DNA from 3 places in the Polymorphospora sp. A560 genome. Region 2 is predicted to be linked to each of the others. Evidence: riboswitches for the same ligand, from Rfam matches in the RefSeq annotation. Region 2 holds a riboswitch; each other region holds the start of a gene.
What was found. A riboswitch is a leader RNA that binds a small molecule or an ion and turns the genes downstream of it on or off. The one in region 2 is predicted to bind cyclic di-AMP.
Positions count from the first base shown of each region.

Region 1: linked by a shared signal. The riboswitch ahead of QCD66_RS00355 (NlpC/P60 family protein) and the one ahead of QCD66_RS18125 (C39 family peptidase) in region 2 are both predicted to bind cyclic di-AMP.
Region 3: linked by a shared signal. The riboswitch ahead of QCD66_RS02075 (coiled-coil domain-containing protein) and the one ahead of QCD66_RS18125 (C39 family peptidase) in region 2 are both predicted to bind cyclic di-AMP.

Region 1 is NZ_CP122282.1:78,376-88,344, reverse strand. It holds gene QCD66_RS00400 (PP2C family protein-serine/threonine phosphatase) at 1-912, opposite strand, end outside; gene QCD66_RS00395 (septal ring lytic transglycosylase RlpA family protein) at 1,025-1,771, opposite strand; gene QCD66_RS00390 (phosphoribosyltransferase family protein) at 1,931-2,482, shown strand; gene QCD66_RS00385 (hypothetical protein) at 2,680-2,928, shown strand; gene QCD66_RS00380 (hypothetical protein) at 2,972-3,466, shown strand; gene QCD66_RS00375 (e9imm peptide) at 3,497-3,772, opposite strand; tRNA gene QCD66_RS00370 (tRNA-Gly) at 3,932-4,005, opposite strand; gene QCD66_RS00365 (pyridoxamine 5'-phosphate oxidase family protein) at 4,138-4,647, opposite strand; gene dcd (dCTP deaminase) at 4,771-5,349, shown strand; gene QCD66_RS00355 (NlpC/P60 family protein) at 5,411-6,454, opposite strand; cyclic di-AMP (ydaO/yuaA leader) riboswitch at 6,470-6,608, opposite strand; gene QCD66_RS00350 (N-acetylmuramoyl-L-alanine amidase) at 6,838-8,826, shown strand; gene QCD66_RS00345 (NlpC/P60 family protein) at 8,886-9,866, opposite strand.
Region 2 is NZ_CP122282.1:4,055,324-4,065,292, forward strand. It holds gene QCD66_RS18095 (lysophospholipid acyltransferase family protein) at 1-490, opposite strand, end outside; gene QCD66_RS18100 (cytochrome ubiquinol oxidase subunit I) at 624-2,039, shown strand; gene cydB (cytochrome d ubiquinol oxidase subunit II) at 2,055-3,053, shown strand; gene QCD66_RS18110 (hypothetical protein) at 3,104-3,802, opposite strand; gene QCD66_RS18115 (peroxiredoxin) at 3,888-4,361, opposite strand; gene QCD66_RS18120 (SDR family NAD(P)-dependent oxidoreductase) at 4,469-5,206, shown strand; gene QCD66_RS18125 (C39 family peptidase) at 5,263-5,961, opposite strand; cyclic di-AMP (ydaO/yuaA leader) riboswitch at 6,351-6,490, opposite strand; gene QCD66_RS18130 (helix-turn-helix transcriptional regulator) at 6,903-7,346, shown strand; gene QCD66_RS18135 (VOC family protein) at 7,357-7,767, shown strand; gene QCD66_RS18140 (ATP-binding cassette domain-containing protein) at 7,913-9,969, shown strand, end outside.
Region 3 is NZ_CP122282.1:436,401-446,369, forward strand. It holds gene QCD66_RS02045 (glycosyltransferase) at 1-2,044, shown strand, start outside; gene QCD66_RS02050 (hypothetical protein) at 2,081-3,760, shown strand; gene QCD66_RS02055 (ABC transporter ATP-binding protein) at 3,865-5,175, shown strand; gene QCD66_RS02060 (TerD family protein) at 5,180-5,425, opposite strand; gene QCD66_RS02065 (glycoside hydrolase family 19 protein) at 5,719-6,798, shown strand; gene QCD66_RS02070 (hypothetical protein) at 6,865-7,308, opposite strand; cyclic di-AMP (ydaO/yuaA leader) riboswitch at 7,586-7,717, shown strand; gene QCD66_RS02075 (coiled-coil domain-containing protein) at 7,722-8,759, shown strand; gene QCD66_RS02080 (glycoside hydrolase family 65 protein) at 8,813-9,969, opposite strand, start outside.

The DNA.
Region 1 (9,969 bases), 4.0 Mb from region 2:
CCGGCGCGCCTCGCCCAACCCGTCGGTGAAGAGCAGCAGCCGGTCACCGGGTTCGAGACGTTCCACCCGGGGCCGGACGACCGGCATGAACCCGAGCGGCGGCGCCGGCGCCGGCGGCTCCAGCGGGATCACCTGCCCACGACGCAACAGCAGCGGCGGCGGGTGACCGCAGTTCACGATGGTCAGCGTGCCGCCCCGCTCCTCGACCAGCGCCGCGGTGACGAAGTCCTCGTCGCCCACGCTGCGGGCCACCGCCCGGTCCAGGTCGGCGACGATCGCCCGCAGGTCCGACCGCTCGTACGCGACGTGCCGGTAGGAACCGAGCACGATGCTGGCCAGCCGTACCGCGTCCAGGCCCTTGCCCCGGACGTCTCCGATGATCATCCGGACGCCGTACGGGGTGTCGAGCGCCTCGTAGATGTCGCCGCCGATGTCGGCCGTGGCCGTCGCCGAGATGTAGCGGCCGGCGACCGCCAGGCTGCCGACCTGCGGGCCGATGGGGCGCAGCACGGCCTGCTGGGCGACGGCGGCGAGCTTGGACAACTCGGCGATCTGCTCGGCCTGCCGCTGGCGGATCGCCGCCACCCCGGCCGCGATCGCGGTGGCCAGCCCGATACCGATCACGTTGACCACCGCGGCCAACGAGACCACCTGGCCGGTCAGGGCGAACCCACCCGCGACGACGGTCGACAGCACACCGACGGCCAGCACCATCCGCCACGACGCGAACGCCGCCGCCAGGAACGGTGCCGCCGCCACCAGACCGACGTAGTTGACCATTCCGCCGTCGGCCAGCTCCACCGCGGACACGAGCGCGAGCAGCACAAGGGCCGCGCCGAGACCGGCGCGGGATCCTGGGCTGAGCGGGCGGCGGCCCGACGAGAAAAGTGGCATGGGTACGCCGAACAGCATGCCTGATCGACGGGCGCGACTGAACGAAGTTGTCCCCTCGGCTATCTGGTTTTGGCCACCCGGCCGCCCACCAGCCGTGCCCGAGCCACGCACGGGCACCATCGGGCGCGGTTCAGCCGGCCAGAACCTCGTACCGGACCTCGACCTCGCCCTGTTCCAGCGGCGCGATCGCACCGAACGCCGCCCGCGACAGATCGATGCAGCGCCCCTCGACGAACGGCCCACGATCGTTGATCCGTACGACGACGGATGCGCCGGTGGCCGGGTTGGTCACCCGTACCCGGGTGCCGAACGCCCAGGTCCGGTGGGCGGCGGTGAGGGCGTCCGGATCGAACTGCTCGCCGTTGGCCGTGAGTTGCCCCTCGGCGTAGAACGAGGCACCGCACGATCCGCTGTCCGTGACCTTGTCGTCAGCAGCGGGCCGGGTGGCCGACGGCGTCGGTCGCGGGCTGTTGGACGAGGGCCGCGCGGGCGACCGACTCGGCGCCGGCGCTGTCGAGGTCCTGGGCGCCGGGGGCCGGGTCGACTCCGGTGCCCGGGTCGTGGTCCCGGGGGCCGCGGTCGTCGGAGCGGGGGCCGGGACCACGGTGGTCGGCGGGGCGGTGGTCGGGGCCGGGTCGGTGGTCCGCGTCCCGGGCGGTGTGGGTACGGCGAGCGGAGAGCCGCTGCCCGGCATCGGCGCGTCGGCCGGCGCGGGCGCCCGGAACGGCGCCGGTACGTCGACCGCCGTCGGCGTGGCCGGGCCGGTCACCTGCCGTACGCCGGCGATCCCGCCACCGACCAGAAGGACGCCCGCCAAAATCGCCGCTCCCGCGATCCACGGCCGCCGGTCGGGTTTCCGTGAATGCCGTCCCGCCACGCCGCTGACCTCCCCAAACGCAGATCTCGTACGCCGCGAACCGTAGCCAGACCGGCACATCCGAAGTCAATATGATCATTGGCTTTGGCCCTGCTTTGTGGTGAAACGTCTGTCCGAACGTCCGACCCGGGCGGCCCCCCGGCTCGGCAGGATGGTGACGTGCACGCTGACCTGAGGAAACGCCTGGTCACCGGATTCCGGTGGCTCGACCCCGGCCCGCACAGCACCCACCTGGTCAGCGACATGTCCGGCTGGTGGCACGACCCCGAGATCCTGGCCGGAATCGGCCCGGCGCTCGCCGGCCTCTTCCCCGCCGACCGGCCAACCGTGGTCATCTCGCCCGAGGTCACCGGATACCTCGTCGGGCCACTCGTCGCCACCGCCGTCGGGGCCGGCTTCCTACCCGCAGTCAAACAGGCCGAAGGCCGGCAGGTGGCCGAGCCGGTGACCTGGGCGCACACCCCACCGGACTACCGCGACCGGACGCTGCGTCTCGGCGTACGCGACCGGCACCTCGGCCCCGCCGACCGGGTGCTCGTCGTCGACGACTGGGTGGCCACCGGAGCCCAGGTACGCGCCATCCACGAGATCGTCGACCAGCGCGGCGCCACGCTCATCGGTACGGCCGCCATCGTGGCCGACTGCCCGGCCGAACTCGCCCGCGACCTCGACCTACGCACCCTCCTCCAGGCCCATCACCTCAATTCCTAGCCACCGTCCCGGTGCACCTTTACACCACCCTGGTGTATAACTACACCAGGGTAAGCCCACGTGCATCCTTGCGAATGTCCCTGACCTATTGCGCTCAGTACCGCCGTCACGACTGCCTCAGTCGATCCGGTGCTCCGTCCCCTCCCGGAGGACCCCTGTGCTCGAAACCTGCCAGTTCCACCCTTCTGGAGTACACAATGATCAGCTCGGGCCGCCACCCGAAGAAAGAGATCGCCGATGCGTTACGCCGCGCTGACGGGGCTGGTCTTCTGGTCAAGCAGATCCACCGAGGCCACCGATGGGGTGAGGTGATATGCACCTACTGCCAGGCGCGTCGAAGCGTCTGGACCACGCCGCGCGATCCGGGCACGCACGCGAAGCAGATCGACCGTTTCGCACTCGATCACCGGCATCCGCTTCCGCTGGGAGAAGACGCACCATCGTGAAACAGGAGGGAGGCAGGTAGTGGCAATCCACGTATTCACGGTCGTGCTCGACCGGGAACCCACGGACGACGAGTTCGACGCGCTCGTGGTCGCCGGGCTCGATGACGCGACCTTCGGCACTGAGCAGGGACTCCCCATCGCGGAATTCGACCGAGAGGCACCCACCCTGGCCGATGCCATAGCCACCGCCGTACGAGCCATCGACTCCGTCGGCCTGGTTGCGCTGCGAGTGCTGGATCAGGATCTCGTGACCCTCGCCGACATCGCCGACCGCATCGGGCAGAGTCGGGAGTCGGTCCGCCGGTACTCCACGGGGGAGCGCGGGCCGGGAGGCTTCCCTCCACCTGCCAATCCGGTACGGGAGGGGACGATCTTCTACCGGTGGAGCGAGGTAGCACCCTGGATGAGCCGGAACCTGGGACTCGACATACCAGAAAACGACCTGGCATTGGTCGTCGCGAACCTGGTGCTCCAAGCCCGACAGCACCGTGACCGAGTAGCCCACATGGCCGCCCTGTCCGACCTGCTTGCCGCCTAAGAAATCTCCGCCCTGGCCAGCGGCCTCTGATCACTGTGGAGGTTGCGTCCGGATGGGCTGGTAGGCCAGGGCCCGTTCGACAACCTCGGCCGCCGACAAGGGCGTGGGCGGCCAGAAGATCAGGTCGGCGACGCTGGGGCAGACGAGATCGCGGGCGAGCCGGTCGAGCCAGCGGTCCAGTTCCTCGTCGTCCGCATACTCCCCGTTCATGATCCGTTCCACCAGCACGATCACCTGATCCCGGGTCAGTCCCTCACCCATCCCGCTCCGCCCGTCGTCACCTGTCTCCAGTCTGACCTCAACCATCGCCGGCACGGGAGACGTCTTACCGTGCGAGGGGGTGAGCATTGACCGAGACGTTCCACCAGTTCGTGGTGCACCGCTCGGCGGCGCGCGTACCCATGATCGCTGATCTGGAAAGGCCGAAGCCCTGGCTGAGACTTGCGTCCTGGCCAGGGCTTTGTCTGGAGCGGGTGACGGGAATCGAACCCGCACTGTCAGCTTGGGAAGCTGATGTTCTGCCATTGAACTACACCCGCGAGCGGACCTCACTGTACCTGGTCGGCTGCGCTGACGCACGGACCCCTCCCGATCCGCGTGACCAGGGGGTGGGCGCACGTTGGGCGGGCGCCGGCCCCTGGCCACGCGGATCTTCGGGGGATGGGGTGGGCTCAGGCGGCCAACTGGGTCGCCACGGCCGGCGACGTCGCGGGGTCCAGCCAGAGTCGGACTTCGGGACGGCCGGCCGGGTCCGCCGTCAGCGGGGTGGCGCCGGACTGGCCGTGGCGGGCGACCATCGCGACCTCGATGCTGAACTCGAAGAGGCGCCAGTCGACGTCGTCGGTGGCGCGCAGGGTGTCGGCCAGCCGGGCGACCCGTGCCTGGTCGGTCACGGGACGGGCGCGGCCGGCGACGTAGGCTTCGTCGTCGCTGTCCTCCGGGGGGAACGAGTGCAGGGCGTACCGGCCGTCGCGCTCCAGGTCGCGGCGTTTGGGTGAGTCGACGACGAAGCAGAAGAGGCCCTCGTCGGTGATCACCGGGGCGACGGGGTGTACGCGCGGCCCGCCGTCGGCCCGGACGGTGGCCAGGTAGCCCAGGCCGGGGCCGTACTGGTGCATCAGCGAACGGATCGCTTCGGCGAGTCGGGGCTCGTCGGCGGCGAACTCGGTCCAGGTAGCCATACCGGAATTCTATCGAACATCTGTACGACACGGGTAACGAACCGCGGATCTGACCAGCACAATCTGCCCGAACCGGCGGGGCGGGCCGCCGACCCACCCAGACCGGCTCGCTATGGTGTGACGATGCTGCTCTCCGACCGCGACCTCGTCAGTGAGATCAAGGCGGGCGCCCTGGCGCTGGAGCCGTTCGATCCGGCGCTGGTCCAGCCGTCGAGTATCGACGTACGGCTCGACCGGCTCTTCCGGGTGTTCAACAACCACCTCTACACGCACATCGACCCGTCGGTGCAGCAGGATGACCTGACCTCGGCTGTCGAGGTACCGGACGGGGAGCCGTTCGTGCTGCATCCGGGCGAGTTCGTGCTCGCGTCGACGCTCGAGGTGATCTCCCTCGGCGACCAGCTCGCCGGACGGTTGGAGGGCAAGTCGAGCCTCGGCCGGCTCGGCCTGCTGACGCATTCGACGGCCGGCTTCATCGATCCGGGCTTCTCCGGGCACGTGACGCTGGAGCTGTCCAACGTGGCCAACCTGCCGATCACGCTCTGGCCGGGGATGAAGATCGGCCAACTCTGCATCTTCCGGCTGTCGTCGCCGGCCGAGCACCCGTACGGGTCGGCGGTCTACGGTTCGCGCTACCAGGGGCAGCGTGGACCGACGCCGAGCCGCTCGTGGCAGAACTGGCGGACCTGGCCGGTCCGCTGAGGCACGAAGACAGCAAAAGGGGCGCCTCCCGTCGAGGGAGCCGCCCCTTTTGGCCTCGCCGTCACATCCTGGGGCGGCCGAAGCTGTGGATCGTGCCGTTGTCGTAGCGCTTCATCAGGACCGGTACGCCGGCCTGGGAGGCGTGCACCAGCCAGCCGTTGCCGACGTACATGCCGACGTGGCTGAGGTCGGAGTTGTAGAAGACGAAGTCACCGGGGCGCAGCTCGGAGCGGCTGATCGAGGGCATCGTCCGGCGCTGGGCGGCGGCGTTGTGCGGCAGTCGTACGCCGACCTTGCCCCAGGCGGCGAGCATCAGACCGGAGCAGTCGTAGCCGTTCGGCCCGGAGGCGCCCCAGACGTAGGGCTTGCCGATCTGGGAGCAGGCGAACTTCGCGACCGTGCTGGCCGGCCCACCCGGGTACGTCGCCGGACAGGGCGCCGGACGCAGCGAGCCGAGGCCGCCGGAGGTGCCGTACGCCTTGAGCCGCAGCTCCTGGAGCTTCTTGATGTCCGCGTTGATCTGCTTGGTCTTGGCTGCCAGCTCGGCCTCGGTCGTGGTGAGCTGGGCGACGAGGGTGTCGAGCGGGCCCTTCTGCGCCGTGTACTGCGCCTTGAGGTCGACCACGCTCTGGATGTCGCGGGCCTGCCGGCGGGCGAACTGGTCGAGCAGTTCTAGCTGGTCGGCGAGGGTCTGCGGCGAGCCGTTGGTGAGAATCGAGTTCAACGCCGACGTGTTGCCGCCCTTGTAGGCGCGGGTCGCGAACTGACCGACGCGTTCCATGGCCAGGTCGACCTGGAGCTGAAGCGGGGCGATCTTCGCGGCGAGGGCGTCGGCCTGCTTCTTCTTCGTCGCCAGTTGCTCGCGGGTGGCGTTGTGTTGCTCGATCACCGGCTCGAGCTGGCTCCACGACTTGTCGATCTGGGCTTCGATCTCGGCGACGGTCGGCTCGGCCTGGGCGGGTACCGCTCCGAAGAGGACGATGGCGACACTGGCGACGGCGACGAAGACGGTTGTCCTGGTCAACCGGCGGAGACGTGGCAGGGCCGGCGGTCGGCCGGCGGTCGCCGGCCGGAAGAGTCGGCGCCACGGTGCATGATCAGCCACCGGGGTCGGTGCTCCTTCTCCTTACGGACCGCCTACCGGGTTAGCTGACGGGTTCGGGCGGGAGAGTTGCGCCCTACCGCAAGTCTGCGGATTCACCCCGGTTACTTCTGGGTCCCCGGCTCACGACCTTGTTGTGACTCGGCGGTGTCGAGTCGACGCCATCCCTGGTGGATGGCCGGATCCCGCTCGACGGTTCATCACATTAGGCAGCGTCGTTATCAATGCGCAACCACCGGACCTGTGAAATCCGTTGCGTGTCAAGCCTGTCGCAGTCAGTCAGGCATGAAAGTTTCCTACAGTACGCAGACATCGTCCGGAATCCATTGACGGGAGCGGCCACACGGACGAAGGTGACGACATAGATCAATCCGACTGGAGGTTCGATGCAGCGTCTCACCAAGCCGACGGGCAGGCGGATCCTGCTCAGCGTCGCGGTCGTCGGCGCCGCGACGCTCGTGCCGGTCAGCCCGGCACCCGCCGTGCCAGCCCCGACCGATACCAGACAGCAGCAGTACGCCGCCGCGTCCGCCGAGTACGGCGTACCGGAGAGCATCCTGCTCGGCGTGTCGTACCTGCAGTCGCGCTGGGACACCAACGCCGGCACGCCGAGCACGAGCGGCGGGTACGGCCCGATGCACCTCACCGACGCCGCGCACGTGGCGAGCCTGCCGGTACCCGGTCACCACGGCACCCACGAGGACCCGCGCGGCGACACCTCCCGCGAGGCGATCGAACTCGAACACCCCGCGCCGAACCCGCCGGACGAGGCGGCGCTGCGTACCCTCGGCACCGCCGCCGGACTGACCGGGGCCGGAGCCGAGGCGCTGCGTACCGACCCGGTGGTCAACATCCGCGGCGGCGCCGCGCTGCTCGCCGCGTACCAGCGGGAACTGGGTGCCCCGCAGGGTGCCGGCAGCGACCCGGCCGACTGGTACGGCGCGGTCGCGCGCTACTCCGGCGCCGACACCCGTGACGCGGCGGCCGCCTTCGCCGACGAGGTCTACTCGACGATCCGTACCGGCGCGACCCGGCGGACCGACGACGGCCACCAGGTCAGTCTGGCCCGGCACGCCGGCCTCACCCCGGCGACGTCCTGGCTGGACCGGCTCGGCCTGCGCAAGCTGGCCCGCCCGGACGGGCTGGAGTGCCCGGACGACATCTCCTGCGAGTGGCTGCCGGCGCCGTACGAACTGCGCGGCGACGGAACGGTCCCGACCAGCTACGGCAACCACGACAAGGGCAACCGCCCGGCCCAGCAGAAGATCGAGTACATCGTCATCCACGACGCCGAGGGCTACTTCGCCGGCACGACCCGGCTGGCCCAGGACAAGAACTGGGTGAGCTGGCACTACACGCTGCGCTCGGTCGACGGGCACATCGCCCAGCACCTGAAGGCCAAGGACGTCGGCTGGCACGCCGGCAACTGGTTCGTCAACGCCAAGGCGATCGGCCTGGAACACGAGGGCTTCGCCGCCCAGGGCACCTGGTACACCGAGGCGATGTACCGCACCTCCGCCAAGCTGGTGCGGCACCTGGCGCTGCGGCTCGGCATCCCGCTCGACCGGCAGCACATCATCGGGCACGACAACGTGCCCGGCACGCTCGCCAGCAACATGGGCAGCATGCACTGGGACCCGGGCCCGTACTGGAACTGGTCGCACTACTTCGACCTGCTGAAGGCGCCGTTCTGGAGCACCGGCACGCACCGTACCGGCCTGGTCACGATCGACCCGGACTTCGCGACGAACCGGCCGGCGTTCACCGGCTGCGAGGTCGCGGGCGTACCGTGCCCGTCGCGCGGCTCGTCGTCGGTGATCCTGCGCAGCGCGCCGAGCCCGGACGCCCCGCTCGTCAACGACCTGGCGAAGCGCCCCGACGGTACGCCGAACACGATGCACATCTCCGACCACGGAGCGCGGGCGTCGGCAGGGCAGACGTACGCGATCGCCGAGCGGCGCGGCGACTGGACGGCGATCTGGTATCTCGGGCAGAAGGCGTGGTTCCACAATCCGCCGTCGGCGCCGAACGGCAAGTGGTCGATCGGCCTGGTCGCCACCCCGAAGCCCGGCAAGGACACCATCCCGCTGTACGGCCGTGCCTACCCCGAGGCGGCGGCGTACCCGGCGGGGGTGCCCTACCAGACGATCTCCCCGTTGCAGTACACGATGAAGGCCGGCGAACGGTACGCCGTCGGTGACGTGCTGGGCAGCGAGTACTACCGGGCCAGCACGTACGAGGGCAACTCGCCCGGCGACTGGACGGTGATCCGCGGCGAGAAGACGTACGTGCAGATCCAGTTCGGACACCGGTTCATGTACGTGGACCGGGAGGACGTACAGATCCTCATGTCACCAGTCGGCGCTCCGCGCTGACCCGTTCCAAAAGAATCGGCCCCCGCCGGGAGCGGGGGCCGATTCGTGGGAACAGGTGCCTATCCGGTTCCGACGCGCCGGAAGCCGACGACCGGCTTGCCCATCTGGTCGATGCTCGCCATCTGCACCGGTAGGCCGGCCCGGGGGGCGTGCACCGTGACCCCGTTGCCGAGATAGATGCCCACGTGGCTCAGGTCGCTACCGAAGAAGACCAGGTCTCCGGCTTTGGCATCGGCCCGGCTCACCGCGGTTCCGCGGTTCCACTGCGCGCCGGTGTAGTGCGGCAGGGACACGCCGGCCCGGGCCCACGCGTACTGGGTCAGGCCGGAGCAGTCGAAGGAGTTCGGACCGGCCGCGCCCCACACGTACGGCTTGCCGATCTGGGCGCAGGCGGTGGCCACGGCACGGTTCGGGTGGTTGGTCGGGCAGGTACCGATGCGGACCGGCGGGCCGATCGGGATGTTCATCTGGGCCTGCAGCCGCTCCAGGTTCTTGATCTCGGTGTCGATCTTCTTCTTCTTCGCCGCGAGATCGGCATCCTGCTTGCGCTGCTCGGTGATGACCGTCTCGAGGGTCATCTTCTCCGTCTCGTACTGCTCCTTCACGGTGACGACGCCGGCAACCTGCCGCTGCTCGTGGCGGGCCAGCATCCGGAGCATCGTCATCTGGTCGGCGAGGCTGTCCGGCGTGCCGACGGTGAGCAGCGCGTTGAGGCTCAACGACGGGCCGCCCTTGTACTGCCGGGTGGCGAGCAGGCCGATCCGCTCGGTCGCCATCTCGGTCTGCAACATCAGCGGCTGGATCTTCTTGTCGAGTTCGGCCGCCTTCTTCTCGTTGGCCTTCAACTCGACACGGACCTTGTTGTACTGCTCGATGATCGGTTCGAGTTCGTGCCACTTGTCGTTGATCTGCGCCTCGAGTTGGGCGGCGGTCGGCTGTGCCTGCGCCGGTATCCCGGGCAGCAGGGTCACGGCCAGCGCCGCGCTGAGGGCAAGGAGGACTCGCGCGCCGAGACTCGGCAATCGGTAACGGCTGGCCACCGGAGACCCCGACTCCTTAGTTGCGACCGCGGGCGCCTCTCGGGGGAAGAACGGAGGCCGACATCCACACACGGTCGGTGCCTCACCTTAGAGGTGTCTCCAA
Region 2 (9,969 bases):
CGCCCCACTGCGCGACCGGTACGACGGTCGCGCCGCTGGCGAACGCGAGCCGGGCGGTGCCGGTCTTGCCGCGTTCGGGCCACATGCCGGGGTCGAGTCCGATGCGCCCCTCCGGGTAGACCATGACCACCGAGCCGCCGGCGACGGCCTCGGCGGCGCTGTGCAGGGCCTGTCCGACGTTCTCGGTGCGCCGGTCGACCCGGATGTGGCCGCAGTGCCGCATGGCGGCGCCGACGACGGGGGCGCGGAACAGCCCGCCGGTGGCCATGATCCGTGGGGCGATCCGGCGGACCCGGCAGGCGGCGGTGAGCGCGATCGGGTCGAACGGGCTGATGTGGTTGGCGGCCAGGATCAGCGGCCCGTGCCGCAGCCCGTCGGGTACGTCGCCGGTGACCTTCAGCCGGGCCAGCAGCCCGACGACGACGCGGGCCATGAACTGGAAGAACAGCCACAGTCGTGGGGCGCGCCAGGTGGTGGGGGAGTCGTCCATCAGCGGTAGATCGTCGCACAGCCGCGCCAGCGGGAGGTGACGTGTGGCACCCCCGGGTAGGGCCGGAAGCCTCTACGACGAGCAGTAGTATTTACTACCGGTTGTCGTAGAACCTCGATGACGGGGGAAAACCGTGGACGCGTTGGACGTCGCCCGCTGGCAGTTCGGTGTCACCACCGTCTACCACTTCCTGTTCGTACCGCTCACCATCGGCCTGTCCGTCCTCGTCGCCGTCCTGCAGACCATGTGGCTGCGCACCGGCAACGAGCGCTACCTCAAGCTCACCAAGTTCTACGGCAAGCTCTTCCTGATCAACTTCGCGATGGGGATCGTCACCGGCATCGTGCAGGAGTTCCAGTTCGGGATGAACTGGAGCGACTACTCCCGCTTCGTCGGCGACATCTTCGGCGCCCCCCTCGCGATCGAGGCACTACTCGCGTTCTTCCTCGAATCCACCTTCCTCGGCCTGTGGATCTTCGGCTGGGACCGGCTGCCGAAACGCGTACACCTCGCCTGCATCTGGGCCGCGGCCATCGGCTCCACCGTCAGCGCCTACTTCATCCTCGCCGCCAACTCCTGGATGCAGAACCCGGTCGGCTACCGGATCAACCCGGACAGCGGCCGCGCCGAACTCACCGACTTCGTGGCGGTGCTGACCAACAAGGTCGCCCTGGTCACCTTCCCGCACACCATCTTCGGCTGCTTCCTCGTCGCCGGCTCGCTGATCGTCGCCGTCGCCCTGTGGCACCTGATCCGCCGCCCCGGCAACCCCGACGCCGGCACGTACCGCTTCGCCGCCCGCTTCGGCGCGGTCGTCACCCTGGTCGCCACCGCCGGCGTACTGGTCACCGGCGACATCCAGAGCAAGATCATGACGCAGGTGCAGCCGATGAAGATGGCCGCCGCCGAAGGTCTCTACGACACCGAGTCGCCCGCCTCGTTCTCCGTACTGACCGTCGGCAGCCTCGACGGCAGCCGCGAACTGTTCGCCCTGAAGATCCCGTACCTGCTGTCCTGGCTGTCGACCGGCGACGTCAACGGCGAGGTCCACGGCATCAACGACCTCCAGGCGCAGTACGCCGCCCAGTACGGGCCCGGCAGCTACACCCCGATCATCCCGGTCACCTACTGGAGCTTCCGCCTCATGATCGGCTTCGGGCTCGCCGCCGCCGCGATCGCCGCCTGGACGCTGTGGGCCCACCGCCGCGGCCGTACCCCCACCTCGAAATGGCTGCTGCGCGCCGGCCTCGTCATGCCGGTCCTGCCGCTGGCCGCCAACTGCTTCGGCTGGATCTTCACCGAGATGGGCCGCCAGCCCTGGATCGTCTTCGGCGAGATGCTCACCCGCGACGGCGTCTCCCGCAGCGTCTCCCTGGCCGAGGTCCTCACCTCCTTCGCCGCCTTCACCCTCGTCTACGCCACCCTCGCCGTCGTCGAGGTACGCCTGCTCGTCCGCTACGCCCGCCACGGCCTGCCGGACACCACCGCACCCGAGCCCGACCCGACCGAACACGACGACGAAGACAAGCCGCTCGCCTTCGCCTACTGACCCCGGGAGCACCCCGTGGAACTGTCCACCTTCTGGTTCCTGCTGATCGCCGTCCTGTTCACCGGCTACTTCATCCTCGAAGGCTTCGACTTCGGCGTCGGCATCCTGCTGCCCGCCCTCGGCCGCGACGACCGCGAACGCCGCGTCCTGATCAACACCATCGGCCCGGTCTGGGACGGCAACGAGGTGTGGCTGATCACCGCGGCCGGCGCCATGTTCGCCGCCTTCCCCGAGTGGTACGCCACCCTCTTCTCCGGCTTCTACCTGCCGCTGCTGCTCATCCTGATCGCCCTGATCTTCCGCAACGTCGCCTTCGAGTACCGGCACAAGCGCCCCGACGCCGCCTGGAAGGCCCGCTGGGACACCGCCATCACCGTCGGCTCCGCCGTCCCCGCCGTCGCCTGGGGCATCATCCTGGCCAACATCGTCCACGGCGTACCCCTGTCCGCCGACCACGAGTACACCGGCGACCTGCTCGCCGCCCTGCACCCGTACACCCTGCTCGGCGGCGCCACCTTCCTGGCCCTGTTCGCCACCCACGGCGCGCTGTTCCTCGCCCTGAAGACCACCGGCGACGTACGCGAGCGCGCCAACCAGCTCGCCGGCCGCCTCGGCATGGTGACGTTCCCGCTCACCGCGATCTTCCTGGCCTGGACGCTGAACATCCGGCAGAACACCGCCGCCGTCGCGCTCACCCTGCTCGCGATCCTCGCCCTGGTCGCCGGCCTGGCCGCCAACCGGGTACGGCGCGAGGGCTGGGCCTTCACCGGCACGACCGCCGCCACCGGCCTGCTCGTCGCCACCGCCTTCACCGCGATCTTCCCCGACGTGCTGCCGTCGACCACCGACCCGGCCGGCACGCTGACCACCACCAACGCCGCCGCCAGCGGCTACACGCTGGGCATCCTCACCTGGATCGCCGCGTTGTGCACCCCGGTCGTCCTGGCCTACCAGGGCTGGACGTACTGGGTCTTCCGGCGCCGGATCGGGGTGGCCAACATCCCACCGGACTGACCCCGCTCACCCGTGGCACCCGCCACGGGTGAGCGGCATCCACCGGGGCCTCAGCCCGCGTCGCGCAACTCCGCCAGCCGCGCCTCGATCTCCGCCAACTCCGACCGCAACCGCTCCGCCTGCTGCTCCGCCTCGGCCCGCTCGGCACTCACGATCTGCTCCACCGCCTCGTGCACACCCGGCACGTCGATCAACGCCACCATCTTCAACGCCTCCGCCGGCTTGATGACGTACGGCTTCGCCAACGCCTTGCTGCCCTGCGTCGCACCCACCGTCCACTCACCCTCGGCGTACGCCAGCGTCACCGTCAGCCCCGGCGCCGCCTTCGGCTTCGCCACCTTGGCCGCCTTCGCCGCCCGCCGCGCCGGCTTCGCCTCCACCTCCGGCTCCGACTCGGTCACCGGCTCCGGCCGCGGGGCCGGCACCGGCTGATCCAACTTGAACTCCGGCTCCGCCGGCGGCGCCGGCTCCACGGCCTCCACCTTCGGCTCCGCCGCCCGCCGGCCCGCCGGCACCCGCGGCGCGATCCCCAGATCCGCGGGGGAGAACGGCAGCTCGTCACGACCGAACCGGACCACCACCCACTCCTCGGAGACCGCCGGATCCGTCAGCGCCACCACCTGGCCGACCTGCCCCGCGATCTGCCCCGCCGACTCGGTGAACACCACCTTCGGCTTACGACCCGCCGCCAGCGAGTCACGGATGCCCTCCAGCTCCTCGGTCGACAACCCAGCGGTGCGCGTCGCCATCACAACCCTCTTTTCGTACGCATGTTTGATTGCAGCCTTCCTACCAGGCCACACCGACAACGTCGAGCACGACACCCCGGCCGCGTCAACCCGCCGCCGCCTCCCGCAGCACCGCCAACGCCCGGTCCGCGTGCGCCGTCATGCTCACCTCGCTGTGGATCGCCGCCAGCACCCGCCGATCCGTACCGACCACGAACGTCATCCGCCGCGTCGACAGCGCACCCAACGGCAACGCCCGCCGCACCCCGAACATCCGCGCCACCGACCCGTCGACGTCGGACAGCAGCGGATAACCGAACCCGTACCGGCCGGCGAACTCCCGCTGCCGCTCCACCGAATCCCGACTGACCCCCACCAACTTGGCCCCTACCTGCGAAAACTCGTCAGCCAGGTCCCGGAAATGACAGCTCTCCGCAGTACACCCCGGCGTCAGCGCCGCCGGATAGAAGAACACCACCACCGGCCCGTCCGCCAGCAGCACACTCAACCGCCGCGGCGTACCCGTCTCGTCCGGCAGTTCGAAGTCCTCGACCAGATCACCCTTGCCCAGACCGGCCACCACGCACCTCCACGTCGTCGACCGGCCCACCGTACGCCGGCCATCCACACCGGACGGCAGCGCGGTAGCGTCACCACCACGACCAGCCGAAAGAGGGGGAGTGGGCAGTGCCCGACACACCGGTAACCGTGGTAACCGGCGGCAGCCGCGGAATCGGCGCCGCCACCGTACGCCGGCTCGCCGCCGCCGGACACGACATCGCACTGTGCTACCGCGACGACACCGCCGCCGCCGAAACCGTCCTCGCCGACATCCACACCACCGGCCGACGCGGCATCGCCGTACGCGCCGACGTCACCGACCCCGACCAGGTCACCGACCTGTTCGACCAGACCGAGGCGAAACTGGGGACGGTCACCGGCCTGGTCAACAACGCCGGCGTCACCAGCCGCATCGGCCCACTCGTCGACCTCACCCCGCAAGACCTGCGCCACGTCATCGACGTCAACCTCGTCAGCGCCATCCTCTGCGCCCAACAGGCCGCCCGCCGCATGAACGCCGGCGGCGCCATCGTCAACGTCTCGTCCGCCGCCGCCACCCTCGGCTCACCCGGCGAATACATCCACTACGCCGCCGCCAAGGCCGGCGTCGACGCCCTCACCATCGGCCTGTCCAAAGAACTCGGCCCACGCGGCATCCGCGTCAACGGAGTCGCACCCGGCACCGTCTGGACCGACATCCACACCGTCTCCGGCGACCCCGACCGCCCCAACCGCATCGCCCGGCGCGCACCACTGGGCCGCGCCGGCGACGCACCCGAGATCGCCCACGCCATCGCCTGGCTGCTCAGCCCCGAGGCGTCGTACGCCACCGGCACCATCCTGCGCGTCGCCGGCGGACTCTGACCCACGAACAAGGGCCGGCCCACCAGGGCCGGCCCTTGTTCCGTACGTGTACCCGGTCAGTACGAGTAACCGCGCGACGCCATCCAGTGCGCCATCGTGATCGTGCTCATCCAGTAGCTCGCCGGACCGACACCACTGGGATCGGCGACCCGCACCTGCCGCCCCTCGTCGCCGTAACCGACGATCGTCACGTAGTGCCCACCGGGGAAGCTGCGCCAGAAGCCGTCGTTGTCCGTCGCCCCGCCGACGATGTTCGCCACCACCGGCCGCCCCTTGCCGACCGCCTCGACCACGTCCGCCTGCAGCCGGTCCATCTGCGCCGACGTCGCCTTCTGGCCGGGAATCTCCCGCACCCGGTAGGCGTCCCCGCCGACCACCTTGTTCAACACCCGCGCGATGTCGTGCGACGAGTTCGTCCCGGCGAACGTCGTACCCAGCTGCCCCGCCAGGTTGTCCTGGCTCGGCGTGTGCCCCTGCGCGCTCAGCGCGATACGGGTCGACGCCGGACCGCAGTAGTACGCGTTCGGCTGGTACTGGAAGTCGTACGACAGCGTCTTCTCCGCCGGCGCCTTCGGCGCGGCCTCCTTGGGTGCGGCCTCCTGCGGCGGCGCCGCCTGGGCCCGCTCCGGCGTCAGCGCCAACTGCACCACACCCGACTCGACCCCCGCGTTTGACTCCGCCCCGGTCGGGGTACCGGACGAAAGGCTGCCCGTCGTCGCGGCCACCGCCAGCACGGCGGCCGACGCCACGGCCACCGAACGGAAACGGTTGGGGATAACCCGACGGAACGGATTGTACGAACGAGAGTTTTCCACTTGAAGCTCCATTACCCGCCGACTGTCGTCGGCGTCCCAATCGAAAACGGCAGACGTCGACCAGACCGACGAATCGCGACCCACCCGGGACAGGACCCGCAAAACCGACGGCGGGCCGCAGACGGCACCGCCGCCACAACGGGAGACGCGAAACAGGAAAAGGACAGCCGGCAACGGCCGGCTCAGTCGATTCCGAACCGATCTGGTGTCGTGATCAGTGATCCGGCGTCAGCAAACAGCCAGGATCGTCGGTCCACGCGACAAACGGCCGCACGACAGGGAAATGGGGGATGTGCCAACCAGGCACGCTCGGTACCGCACGAACAGTCGTCTCCTTCCACAACCGCCTACCGGGTTAGCTGACGGATTCGGGCGGGAAAGGTCGCCCTACCGCAGGCATCGGCCCACGGATTCACCCCGATTGCTTGGGTCCCCGGCTCGTACGAATACGACTAAGCGGATCCGCTCCGGCGCCATCGGATGATGACCCAACAACCGGAACGGATTTCCCGACCGTACTGGCCGCCCTCCGCCGTGCCAAGACCCGGTTATCGCGCTGCGATCTATCGCACTCGCGTTCGCCGCACCCGGGCGAAGCCGGGCCGCAAGCGCCCAGCAAAGCCAAAACGGAACGGACGGTGTGTGCACCACCGAAACAACGGCGCCCCCGAGGCCCACCGTCGATACATCACCCGACCACGACGCCACCGAAAAGACGACCCCCATGCCCTCTCGGCCAAATCATCGGGTACGGGCAGCCAGGCCACCCGCCACGACACCAAAGGTGCCCCTGTGACGCCCGGCCACCAGTGGGAGAAAGCCGGCCGAACCACCCCGACCACGCTGGGCAACCCCACCACCGCCATGGCACCATCACGCACGTGACCAGCAACTCCGCCACGACGCAGCACCTGCGCGACCTCGCCCGCCTGCGCCGCGTCCGGGACCGGATCGACCGGGAGTACGCCCGGCCGCTGGACGTCGAGGCCCTCGCCCGCGGCGTGAACATGTCCGCCGGACACCTCAGCCGCCAGTTCCGGCTCGCCTACGGCGAGTCGCCCTACTCCTACCTGATGACCCGACGCATCGAACGCGCCATGGCCCTGCTCCGCCGCGGCGACCTCAGCGTCACCGAGGTCTGCTTCACCGTCGGCTGCGCCTCACTGGGCACCTTCAGCACCCGCTTCACCGAACTCGTCGGCGTCCCGCCCAGCGTCTACCGCCGCCAGGCCGGACACGCCACCGCGGGAATCCCGTCATGCGTCGCCAAACAGGTGACCAGACCGATCAGGAATCGAGAAGCAGCAGGCAACGGCCACAACTAGCGTGACCGGCATGGACATCACCATTCACCACACCTTCCTGCCGCAGACCGACCCCGACGCCGCCCTCGCCTTCTACCGCGACGCCCTCGGCTTCGAGGTCCGCAACGACGTCGGCTACAGCGGAATGCGCTGGATCACCGTCGGCCCCACCAACCAGCCCGGCACCTCCATCGTCCTGCACCCGCCGGCCGCCGACCCCGGCATCACCGACGACGAACGCCGCACCATCACCGAGATGATGGCCAAAGGCACCTACGCCAGCGTCGTCCTGGCCACCCACGACCTCGACAGCACCTTCGAACGCCTCCAGGCCAGCGACGCCGAGGTCGTCCAGGAGCCGACCCAGCAGCCGTACGGAATCCGCGACTGCGCCTTCCGCGACCCCGCCGGCAACATGGTCCGCATCCAGGAACTCGGCTGAACCCACGAAACGACCGATGACCGCCGACCCCCGCCCGGCGCCGCCACGACACCGAACACCGGCGCCGGGCGGGGGAGCGGGGAGACCGGCCCGCCACGCACCAGGCGACGCCGCACCGCGGCCCCGCCCGACAGATGGAGACACGATGAGCAAGGCCACGACGACGCAGCCGCCCGCGCCACACATCGCCGACAGCCACGACCTGATCCGCGTACACGGCGCCCGCGAGAACAACCTCAAGGACATCAGCGTCGACATCCCCAAGCGCCGACTCACCGTCTTCACCGGCGTCTCCGGCTCCGGCAAGAGCTCCCTGGTCTTCGGCACCATCGCCGCCGAATCACAGCGGATGATCAACGAAACCTACAGCGCCTTCGTCCAGGGCTTCATGCCGACCATGGCCCGACCCGACGTCGACGTACTCGACGGACTGACCACCGCGATCATCGTCGACCAGGAACGGATGGGCAGCGACCCACGCTCCACCGTCGGCACCGCCACCGACGCCAACGCCATGCTCCGCATCCTGTTCAGCCGCCTCGCCAAGCCACACATCGGCTCACCCCAGGCCTACTCCTTCAACGTCGCCTCCATCTCCGGCGCCGGAGCCGTCACCGTCGAACGCGGCGGCACCACCACCACCAAGGAACGACGCAGCTTCAGCATCACCGGCGGCATGTGCCCCCGCTGCGAGGGCCGGGGAGCCGTCAACGACTTCAACCTCGCCGCCCTCTACGACGACACCAAATCCCTCAACGAGGGCGCGCTGACCGTACCCGGCTACAGCATGGACGGCTGGTACGGCCGCATCTACCGCGGCTGCGGCTTCCTCGACCCCGACAAGCCGATCCGCAAGTACACCAAGAAGGAACTGCACGACCTGCTCCACAAGGAGCCGACCAAACTCAAGGTCGAGGGAGTCAACCTGACCTACCTCGGACTGATCCCACAGATCCAGAAGTCGTTCCTGGCCAAGGACGTCGACGCCATGCAGCCGCACATCCGCGCCTTCGTCGAACGCGCCGTCGTCTTCACCACCTGCCCCGAATGCGGCGGCACCCGCCTCAACGAAGGCGCCCGATCCTCCAAGATCAAGGGGATCAACATCGCCGACGCCTGCGCGATGCAGATCAGCGACCTCGCCACCTGGGTCCGCGACCTCGACGAACCGTCGGTCGCGCCACTGCTGGCGAAGCTACGGCACACCCTCGACTCCTTCGTCGAGATCGGACTCGGCTACCTCAGCCTCGACCGGCCCTCGGGCACCCTGTCCGGCGGCGAGGCACAGCGCACCAAGATGATCCGCCACCTCGGCTCCTCGCTCACCGACGTCACCTACGTCTTCGACGAACCCACCATCGGCCTGCACCCGCACGACATCCAGCGGATGAACGAACTGCTGCGGCAACTGCGCGACAAGGGCAACACCGTCCTCGTCGTCGAACACAAACCCGAGACGATCGCGATCGCCGACCACATCGTCGACCTCGGCCCCGGCGCCGGCACCGCCGGTGGGGAAGTGGTCTTCGAAGGCACCATCGACGCCCTACGCGCCAGCGGCACCCTCACCGGACGGCACCTGGACGACCGGGCCAGCCTCAAACCCTCGGTACGGACACCGTCCGGAGCGCTCGAGGTACGCGGCGCCAGCACCCACAACCTCCGCGACGTCGACGTCGACATCCCGCTCGGCGTGCTCGTCGTCGTCACCGGCGTCGCCGGCTCGGGAAAGAGCTCACTGATCCACGGCTCGGTCGCCGGCCGCGACGCCGTCGTGTCGGTCGACCAGGCCCCGATCCGCGGCTCGCGACGCAGCAACCCGGCGACGTACACCGGACTGCTCGACCCGATCCGCAAGGCGTTCGCGAAGGTCAACGGCGTCAAGCCCGCCCTGTTCAGCGCCAACTCCGAGGGCGCCTGCCCGGTCTGCAACGGCGCCGGCGTCATCTACACCGACCTGGGCATCATGGCCACCGTCGCCAGCACCTGTGAGGAGTGCGAGGGAAAGCGGTTCGACGCGTCGGTGCTGAAGTACCACCTGGGCGGCCGCGACATCAGCGAGGTCCTGGCGATGTCGGTGACCGACGCCGAGAAGTTCTTCGGCGCCGGCGAGGCGCACACACCCGCCGCACACAAGATCCTCGAACGGCTCGCCGACGTCGGGCTCGGTTACCTGAGCCTCGGCCAGCCGCTCACGACACT
Region 3 (9,969 bases), 3.6 Mb from region 2:
GCGGATATCCGTAGGCGAGCGACAGGGACCACGGCGTCGGCAGTGGCCGGCCAGCCAGTGGGGATCGCCGATCACCCAGCTACCGAGGGACGGCGAGGACGTCTTCGTCCCCGACCAGGGCTCGCACATCGGCCGGGTGATGGTCGCCGCCCGTTCGGTCGGCTGGTTGCGGCACCTGCTCGACGACCCCGCGTCGCTGCTGCGGGTGCGCCGGGTCACGGTCGTCGTCGATTCCTGGCAGGTGCCGGCCAGCGGCTGGTCCGGGCGGGTCGGCCCGCTGCCGCACCTGCTGTCGCACCAGATCCGCGTACCGCGCTCCGGCAAGGGCAAGGCGGTGATCGAACTTCGGCTGCGCCACCCGGTGTCGCTGCGCGACGCGGTCGCCGCGGTGCTGCCGGTCCTCTCCCCGATCCGCCCGATCCCGGCCCCGGCCAGCGCCGACATCACGGCCCAGAACGTCTTCCCGGCCTGGGTCGGTGCCGGCCCCAACGTCACGGTGCTCACCGGCGACCTGCCCGGCAACGACGACATCCGGGCCCACGACGTGCTGCTCACCACGACCGGTGTGCCGGAGCCGCCGGTCGAACCCGACCTGCCGGCCGAGACCGAACAGAGCAGCACCGCACCGGCCGACCTCTACGCCACCGTTCTCGCCGCCGACAGCGCCGGGTCCGGTGCCGGCACCCGGCCCGACACCGTACTGGTCGACCTCGAACGGACCGTCGTCACCGGCAGGTACGGCCCGTTCGGCCCCGACGTGTCGCGGGCGGAGTTGCGCTTCGGCGGGGGCAGCGACGGCCGGGGCTGGCGGATCGTCGGCCCGCAGGGACCGATCTGGAGCGGCCGGGTCGACCGGCCGTGGCTGTCGGAGGACGCGCTGGAGGCACTTGCCCAACTCGGCGTCGTGGAGTGCCCCACCGTCCCGGCCCGGCATCCGATGGAGGAAGCCGCGCTCCTGGTGCACCTGGCCATGGCGGGAGTGCTGCTGCACGCGCCGACCCTGCCGCCGGCCTGCCGGTCGGTGCTCGCCGACGAACTGGCCGACCTGATCACCGCGCCCCTGCCCGGCCGCGCCGAGAGCGAGCTGGAGTGGGAGGTGCGCACCGTACGCCAGCGCCGGGCGGCACTGCGCCAGCACGCCACCCCGTTCGCCCTGCCGAAGATCGTCTCGGCGACCTTCCCGGCCCTGCCGGCCCTGCCGTCGGTGAGCGCACTGCTGGTCACCAAGCGGCTCGAGCACCTGCCGACCGTGATCGCCGCGCTCGAGGCGCAGACCTATCCCAACCTGGAGATCGTGCTCTGCACGCACGGCATCGAGCTGCCGGCCGAGTACAAGGCCCGGCTGGCCCGCTCGCACCGGCCGATCGAGACGCTGGCCGTACCCGCCGAGCACGGCTTCGGCGAGGCGATCGGCGCGGCCACCGCGCACGCCCGGGGCAGCCTGGTCACCAAGATCGACGACGACGACACGTACGGGCCCGAGCACGTCTGGGACCTCGTCCTGGCCCGGCACTACTCCGGGGCGACGATGGTCGGCAAGGGCGCCGAGTTCGTCCACCTGGAGACCCTCGACATGACCGTGCGCCGGGAGGCCGGCCAGGTCGAGGCGTTCGCGGCCGTGGTCGCCGGTGGCACGATGCTGATCAGCCGGGGCGACCTGGAGCAGGTCGGCGGCTGGCGGCCGGTGCCGAGGTCGATCGACCGCGGCCTGATCGACCGGGTGCGCCGGGCCGGGGGACTGGTCTATCGCACCCACCCGCTCGGCTACGTCTACCACCGCCGTTCGGGGGGCCACACCTGGGATCCGGGCCTAGAATATTTCCTACGCGGTAACGGTATGCAGTGGTCGGGGCTGCCCCGGCACAGCGAGTTCGGCACCCTCGCCCCGACCGGGGCGGTCCTGCTGGACGCGCTCGTCGGAAGCGGGTCGGTCGCCGAGCGGGCCGCCGCCGAGGAGGAGCGCCCGGCACCCGTGCCGCCCGGCCAGGTCCAGCGGTCCGCCGGGATGACCGGCGACTCGGAGGCACCGCTCGCGCAGATCTGAGGCCACCGGCCATGCCCGGGAGAAGGAGAGCCTTGCGTGCGGGTGGCGGGCGGTGGATCCGGGGCGGTGACCGGCGGTTCCGTTCCTGAGACCGGCGCCGGGCCAGCCCCCGATCCCGTCCCGCCGTCCCGACCCGGCCGCGCCCCGTTGCTCTACCTCGTCCTGTCGACGCTCGCCGTGCTGTTCGCGGTCGCGCTGGTCGTACGTCAGCCGTGGGGTGCCGACTTCGGGCTGCACGCGGCCGTGGTCGGCCGGCTGCGGGACGACCTGTGGCACCCGGCCGATCCGATGGTCGAGGCTGCCGCGCCCAGCCCCTATTTCACGCCGTACCCGCTGCTGCTCGCCGTGATCGCCAAGGTGACCGGGCTCGGGCCGGCGACCGTGGTCAGCGCCGCCGCCCCGGTCAACCTGGCCCTGCTGCTCTACGGCCTGTGGCGCTTCGTCCGCGTGTTCACCGCCAACCGGTGGGCGCCGGTGCTGGCACTGCTGTTCGTGCCGCTGCTGTGGGGGCCGGCCGTCCCCCAGTGGGGCGGCTTTCCGGCCCTGCGCGGGCTGGTGCTCATCCTGCCGTACCCCAGCACGCTCGCGTTCGGTCTGATGCTGCTCTGCTGGGTCGCGGTGGCCGGCGCGCTGCGTACGCCGTCATGGTCGCGCTGGCTCGGCGCCGGCCTGCTTGGCGGCCTGGTGATCCTGATCCACCCGTTCACCGCGGTCAACACGGCGATCGGCGTGGTCGCCCTTGTCGCGGGGCGGGCGATCTGGCTCGTCCGGGCCCGCCCGCTCGGCGTGCTGGTCGGTGCCGCCGCCGCTTTGCTGCCGGTCTTCGGCTGGCCCTACTTCCGGGTCACCGCCATCGCCTCGTCGGCATCCGACCTGAACGCCATCCACGAGACGCTCTACCTCGACGTGGCCGGCCGCTACGGGCTGGCGTTCCTCGTCGGAGTGCCGGCCCTGGTGCTGCGGCTGCGCCGGGACCGGCTCGACCCGCTGGTGCTGCTCTGCGGGTTGTCCGGTGCGGTGGTGCTCGCCGGCTGGCTCACCGGTGCGTACGCGCTCGGCCGGGTGTGGCCGGTCTTGCTGCTCGGCCTCCAGGTCGCCGCCGCGGTCGAACTCGCCACGGCCGTGGCCACGGCGTTCGGTCGGCGACCGGTCGCCGGACAGCCGCCGGGCGATGCGGTGAAGGTCGGAACCGGCTCGGGCGGCCCGGCACCTCGGCGGCCCGGAAACGGCGCCCGGCTGCTGGCCGGGCTGTGGGCGACGGTCGCCGCGGTCGCCTGCCTGGCCGGATTCGCCACCCAGTACGGCAACCTGCTGCTCGTGCTGCCCGCCGACCAGCTCAGCGCGCCCCGGCGGGCGGCGCACGGGGTCACCAACCGGCCCGATCTCGGCTGGGTGGGCCGGGCGGTCGAACCCGGTGCCGTGGTGCTGACCGGGAACGTGTCCGTCGGCCGGGCCCTGCTGGCGTACGAGATCCGGTCGGTGGCACCGCCCTGGCCCGACCCGTTGCTCGACGACGAGGAGCGCCGCCGGGCGGAACAGGCCGAGCTGGTGGACCCCGAGACCCCCGAGCCGCGCCGCCGTGAGCTGCTGGTCGCGTACGGCGTGGACTGGATATTCGACCCGGACGGCAGCTACGGCTGGGCCGACGGATACGCCTCGGCCGTCGCCGAAGGACCCGGCGGATCGCGGCTCCTGAAGGTCGAACAGGCCAGGTAACTGGCCTGTCACACGACGAACATGGAACGTTTACCCGATAGTCGGACCTGATGACGCTCGTCACAGTCATTCGGAGGCCGGCATCGAGGCTTGGGGAGGTGGCGGTGACAACCGTCGCGCTCAAAGACGTCACAAAGGTGTTCCACGACGGCACGATCGCGGTCGACAACGTCAATCTGGACGTTAACGACGGCGAGTTCATGGTGCTGCTCGGCCCGTCGGGCTGCGGCAAGTCCACCGTGCTGCGGATGGTCGCCGGGCTGGAGGACCCGAGTTCGGGGGCCATCCTGCTCGACGGTGAGCTGGCCAACGACCTGCCACCTCGCGACCGCCGGATCGCCATGGTCTTCCAGGACTTCGCCCTCTATCCGCACATGACGGTCGGCGACAACATCGCCTTCCCGCTGCGGCTGTCCGGGGTGGAGCCCGCTCCGCGCGGTGAGCGGGTGGCCGACGTCGCCAGCGCCCTCGGCATCGGCGACGTGCTCGGCCGTAAACCGAACCAGCTCTCCGGTGGCCAGCGTCAGCGGGTCGCGATGGGACGCGCGATCGTACGCCGCCCCGGACTGTTCCTGATGGACGAACCGCTGTCCAACCTGGACAGCGGTCTGCGGGCGGAGCTGCGGGCCGAGATCTCCGGACTGGTGCGCGAGCTGAAGGTCAGCACCATCTACGTCACCCACGACCAGGCCGAGGCGCTGACCATGGCCGACCGGGTGGCGATCATGCGTAAGGGGGTGCTCCAGGACGTCGGCACCCCCACCCAGGTCTACGGGCGGCCGGCGACCCTCTACGTCGCCGCCTTCCTCGGCAGCCCCCGGATGAACCTGCTCGAGGCGTCGGTCTACGTGCACCTGGACCGCTACGTCACGCTCAACCTCGGTGACCAGGCGCTCTACCTGCCATGGGACGACATCCGGGCGCGGGCCGTCGCGCACTACCACGGTGAGCGGATCGTCGTCGGGATGCGGGCCGAGGCGCTGACCCCGGTCGCACCCGACACCCAGGGCGACGTGCTCCAGGGCCGGATCCGCTACCTGGAGCACCACGGCCACGAGTCGCTGGCCTACCTCGACATCGGGGCGACCGCCGTGGTCGTCGACGACATCAGCGGCGCGGTCCCCGGCCAGGCCGCCGAACCGGGGCCGATCAAGCGGCTCGGTAATGCCGTCCAGCGGCTGACCGGGCGCGGCGCGGACGCCGGCCGCTCGATCCCGCGGCAGCGGCAGGCCGGCGGCCGGACCAGTGTGCTCAGCGACCCCGGCCGGCACCACCGGCGGCCGGCGGAACTGGCCGTACGGCTGGCGCCGTACCCGGGGGTGTCGGCGGGCCATCCGCTGGCGATCTCGGTACGCCTGGACGCCCTGCACTTCTTCGACGAGCGCGGCGACCGGATCGACGTGGGCTGGCGCTGACGCCTCACCTGCAGCCGTTGAGGGGACCGGCCGGACCGGTCCGCTTTCCGGAGTGGACGACCGCGCCGCTCGGGTGGTGCTGCTGGTCGTAGAACACGGGGTCCTTGTCGCCGTGGACCCTGCCGGCCGCGGTCACCAGGAGCGCGGACGCGTCCACGTCGGGTACGCCGGCGCCGGCGGTCCAACTCGGCACGAGCCGTACCCGGGTCGGCGTGAGTGCTGTGCTGGCTCCGTCGGCCAGCGGTGACATGGGTGGCTCCTCGTGCTCGGGGTCGTTCGACCGTATTGGGCACCGTGCGGCGAAGAGTATTTATCTAGATCATCTCGGCCGTTGGGCAGCTCGGTCGGTCCATCCGGTTCGCCCCGCAACCGGCCGTGCGGTGCGGCCCGGTGGCGTCTCCTCGCCGGATGACCTCGGCCGGTGCCGTCGTGCGCCCCGCGTATGCCCGGGGCTCGATCCCCTTGCGTTGGCCGACGGAATAGGTTAGTAAAGTTTATTAAAAGATGGCTGTCTAAGTCTGCTGTAACGAGGAGAGTGATTACGTGTCCAGAAAACGCACGATCGCGTCGCTGGCCGCACTCGCGGTCGCGGTCGCCCTGGCCGTCGTCGTACCGATGTCGTCCGCGTCCGCCGCGACCTGCGCGACCGCCTGGAACTCCTCGGCGGTCTACACCGGAGGCATGACCGCCTCCCACAACGGCCGTAACTGGCAGGCCAAGTGGTGGACGCAGGGCGAGGCGCCCAGCACCGGTGGCTCCGGCGTCTGGGCCGACCAGGGCACCTGCGGAGGCGGCACCCAGCCGCCGCCGGGCACCAACTGCAACCACCCCGCCTGGGTCGCCGGCCAGTGGTACCCGGCCGGCTCGATCGTCCGCTACACCAACGGCCAGTACTACCGGGCCAAGCACGAGAATCCCGGGTACGACCCGATCATCAGCACCTGGTACTGGGAGCCCTACTCCTGCGGCGGGCAGCCGCCCACCACCCCGCCGGGCGGCAACACCGGCTTCGTGGTCAGCCAGGCGCAGTTCAACCAGATGTTCCCGAGCCGGAACGGCTTCTACACCTACAGCGGGCTGACCGCCGCGCTGAGCGCGTACCCGGGCTTCGCCAAGACCGGTGACGAGACCACCCGGCGGCGCGAGGCGGCGGCCTTCCTGGCCAACGTCAACCATGAGACCGGCGGGCTGGTCCACATCGTCGAGCAGAACCAGGCCAACTACCCGCACTACTGCGACACCAGCCAGCCGTACGGCTGCCCGGCCGGCCAGGCCGCCTACTACGGCCGCGGCCCCGTGCAGTTGAGCTGGAACTTCAACTACAAGGCGGCCGGCGACGCGCTTGGCCTGCCGCTGCTCACCAACCCGTGGCTGGTGCAGAACGACGCGGCCGTGGCCTGGAAGACGGCGCTGTGGTACTGGAACACCCAGTCGGGTCCGGGCACGATGACCCCGCACCACGCGATGGTCAACGGGATCGGTTTCGGTGAGACGATCCGCAGCATCAACGGCGCGCTGGAGTGCAACGGCCGCAACCCGGCCACGGTGCAGAGTCGGGTGAACGCCTACCAGCGGTTCGTCCAGATCCTCGGCACCACGCCCGGCAACAACCTCTACTGCTGAGACCGCGCGGGCCGGCGGCGGACAGGTCCGCCGCCGGCCCGCGATCCGGTGGGTGCCGGGCTCCGGTCAGCGTCCGCCGCGTCCCGGCCCCGGCCCGAACCCGCCGCCCTTGCCCCCGAACACGCCGGCCTCGGCGCCCGCGATGATCGCGTCGGCCTGCTCCCGGGTCAGCTTGCCTTCCTCGACCGCCGCGTCGAGCCGCTCCTTGAGCTTCGCCTGCCGCTCCTGCTCGGCCCCGGTGCGCAGGTCACCCTGCACCTTCTCCAGCGCGGCGCTGACCTTCTCCACGTCGACGCCGAGTTCGGCGGCCAGCCCCTCGGCGAGCTGCCGGTTGTGCTCGGCCCGCCGTTCCTCGTGCTGCTCCGTCCGGGACGGCGCGCTGGAGGACGACGTCGACGGCGCGGGTGTCGGATCCTCGGCGAGGGCCACGGTCGGTACGGCCACCGCCAGAGCGAGCACCCCGGCCGCACCGAGGCCGACGAGTGCCGCCTTCCTGGGGACGATCTGCATGATCACTTTCCTCCGATTGGTAACGGTTGGACGGTTTACCGGGATTCACCATGAGTCGTGCCGCTGGGCGCCGGCCATGTGGAACCTGTCAGCAAGCTGGCAAGTCACCGCCCGGCAGCCGCCGGCGGCCGGCTCGACCGACCAACAGACATCACCGAAAGTCGTTGTCCTGTAACGCATCCGCCCTGGTAGTGGCTCGGTGGTTCCGGAGCGACGGACCCGAACCATCCGGTAGGCTGGCCCGCGGTCTCCGCCCGGCGGCGCCCATCGGCGCCGGTGGTGACCGCCGCCCAATCGCCGCGAGGCGAGCCGGGGAACCAGGTGTCCCGGGGTGAATCCGCGCCAGCGGTAGGGATCCTTCCGTCCCGAACCCGTCAGCTAACCCGGTCGGCGGCAGATGGGAGGAACGGTAGATGACGTCATTCCAGCGTCGGCGGCAGTCGCTGCCCGTCACGCTCGTGACCGCCGTAGCCGTGCTCATCGGCTTGGCGGTCGCCCCCGGCACGGCACACGCCGAGCCAACTTCCGCACCGACGACGCCCGGCGACGAGGGTGAGAACCCGTTGCTGCGCGACGTGATGGAAGCCACCAGCCGTGGCTACGTCGAGGCGAAGACGGCGGTCGACAACTCACGCAAGCGCCAGCTGCAGCTCACCCTCGAACTGCAGAAGGTCGAAAAGCAGATCGAGATGCTCCAGCCCGAGATCGGCCAGGTGGCGGCCAACGCCTACCGGATGGGCCGCATCGGGCCGATGATGATGCTGCTCAACAGCGCGTCGCCCGAGGACTTCCTCGACCGCGCCGAGAGCCTCGACGCCCTCGCCCAGCACGACAACCGGAAGATGCGCGAACTCAACGCCGCGCTCGACCAGGCCAACCGGGCCAAGGCCGCGATCGACCAGGCCGTCACCGAGGAGCAGCAGCAACTCGAGGTCATGGCGAAGAAAAAGGCCGAGACCGAGAAGGCGCTCCGGCTGGCCGGCGGCGCCTCGACCGGCGGGTTCGTCAACGCGACCTCGCCGATCGCCGCGCAGGCCCCGCGCAACCGCGATGGATCGTGGCCGGCACAGTCGTGCAACCAGAACGACCCGACGACCTCGGGATGCATCACCGCGCGTACCCTGCACGCGCTCAAGGAGACCCAGAAGGCCGGGTTCAACTGGTACGTCTCCTGCTACCGCCCCGGTGGGCCGTACGAGCACCCCAAGGGACGCGCCTGCGACTTCTCTTCCCAGAAGAAGGGCTTCGGCGGCGTCGCGCAGGGTGAGAACAGGTTGTACGGCAACAACCTGGCCGCGTTCCTGGTCCGCAACGCCGACCGGCTCGGCATCCTCTACGTCATCTGGTTCAAACAGGTCTGGCTACCGGCGATCGGCTGGAAGTCGTACAGCGGCGCCTACGGCGACCCGAACACCGACCACACGAACCACGTGCACCTGTCCCTGCTGTAGGGACACTCACGCCGGAGCCGGGTCGCCTGCGCGACCCGGCTCCGGCGTATCCGTCACAGCTCGCCCAGCGCCGACCGGCGGGCCGGGGCACGCCCCGGCGGCTGGCGGGGCGGCGGCCCCGCCGGCGGAGCCGCCGGGATCGGCAGGGTCACCGGATCGTCACAGGTCACCGTGACCTCCTCACCGTGGTGCCGCAACTCCAGCCGGGTGTCGTCGTCGCCGTCCCGCAGCGCGTACGTCACCTCGTGCGGCCGCACGTCGACCCGCAGCCGCCGGCCGTGCCACATCAACGAGAACTCCAGCCGGCCGATCCGGCTCGGCAGCCGGGGCGCGAACGACAACCGGCCGTCGTGGTCACGCATCCCGCCGAGCCCGGCCACCAGCGCGATCCACGCCCCCGCCAGCGACGCCACATGCACCCCGTCGCGGGTGTTCTGGTGGATGTCGTGCAGATCCATCAGGGCGGCCTCGCCCAGATAGTCGTGGGCGAGTTCGAGATGGCCCGTCTCGGCGGCCAGCACCGACTGGGTGCACGCCGACAGCGACGAGTCGCGAACCGTACGACGCTCGTAGTAGACGAAGTTGCGCGCCTTCTCCTCGGCGGTGAACGCGTCGCCGCGCAGGTGCATCGCCATCACCAGGTCGGCCTGCTTGACCACCTGCTTGCGGTAGAGGTCGAAGTACGGGTGGTTGAGCAGCAGCGGGTACTTGTCCGGCGGGGTCGCGGCGAAGTCCCACTCCTGGTAGCGGGTGAAGCCCTCCACCTGCGGGTGCACGCCCAGCTCCTCGTCGTACGGCACGTACATCGACCCGGCCGCGTCCCGCCACGCGGCGGTCTCCTCGTCGTCGACGCCGAGCCGCCACGCCTCCTCGCTGTGCCGCTGCACCGCCTCCGCGGCGGCCAGCAGGTTCCGCTGCGCCATCAGGTTCGTGTAGACGTTGTCGTCCTTCACCGCCGTGTACTCGTCCGGCCCGGTGACCCCGTCGATGTGGAACCGGCCGTGCCGGTCGTGGTGGCCCAGCGACCGCCACAACCGCGCCGTCTCCACCAGCAGCTCCAGGCCGATCTCGCGCTCGAACTCGGTGTCCCCGGTCGCCTGCACGTAGCGGCGGACGGCGTCGGCGATGTCGGCGCCGATGTGGAAGCCGGCGGTGCCCGCCGGCCAGTACGCCGAACACTCGTGGCCCCGGATCGTCCGCCACGGGAACG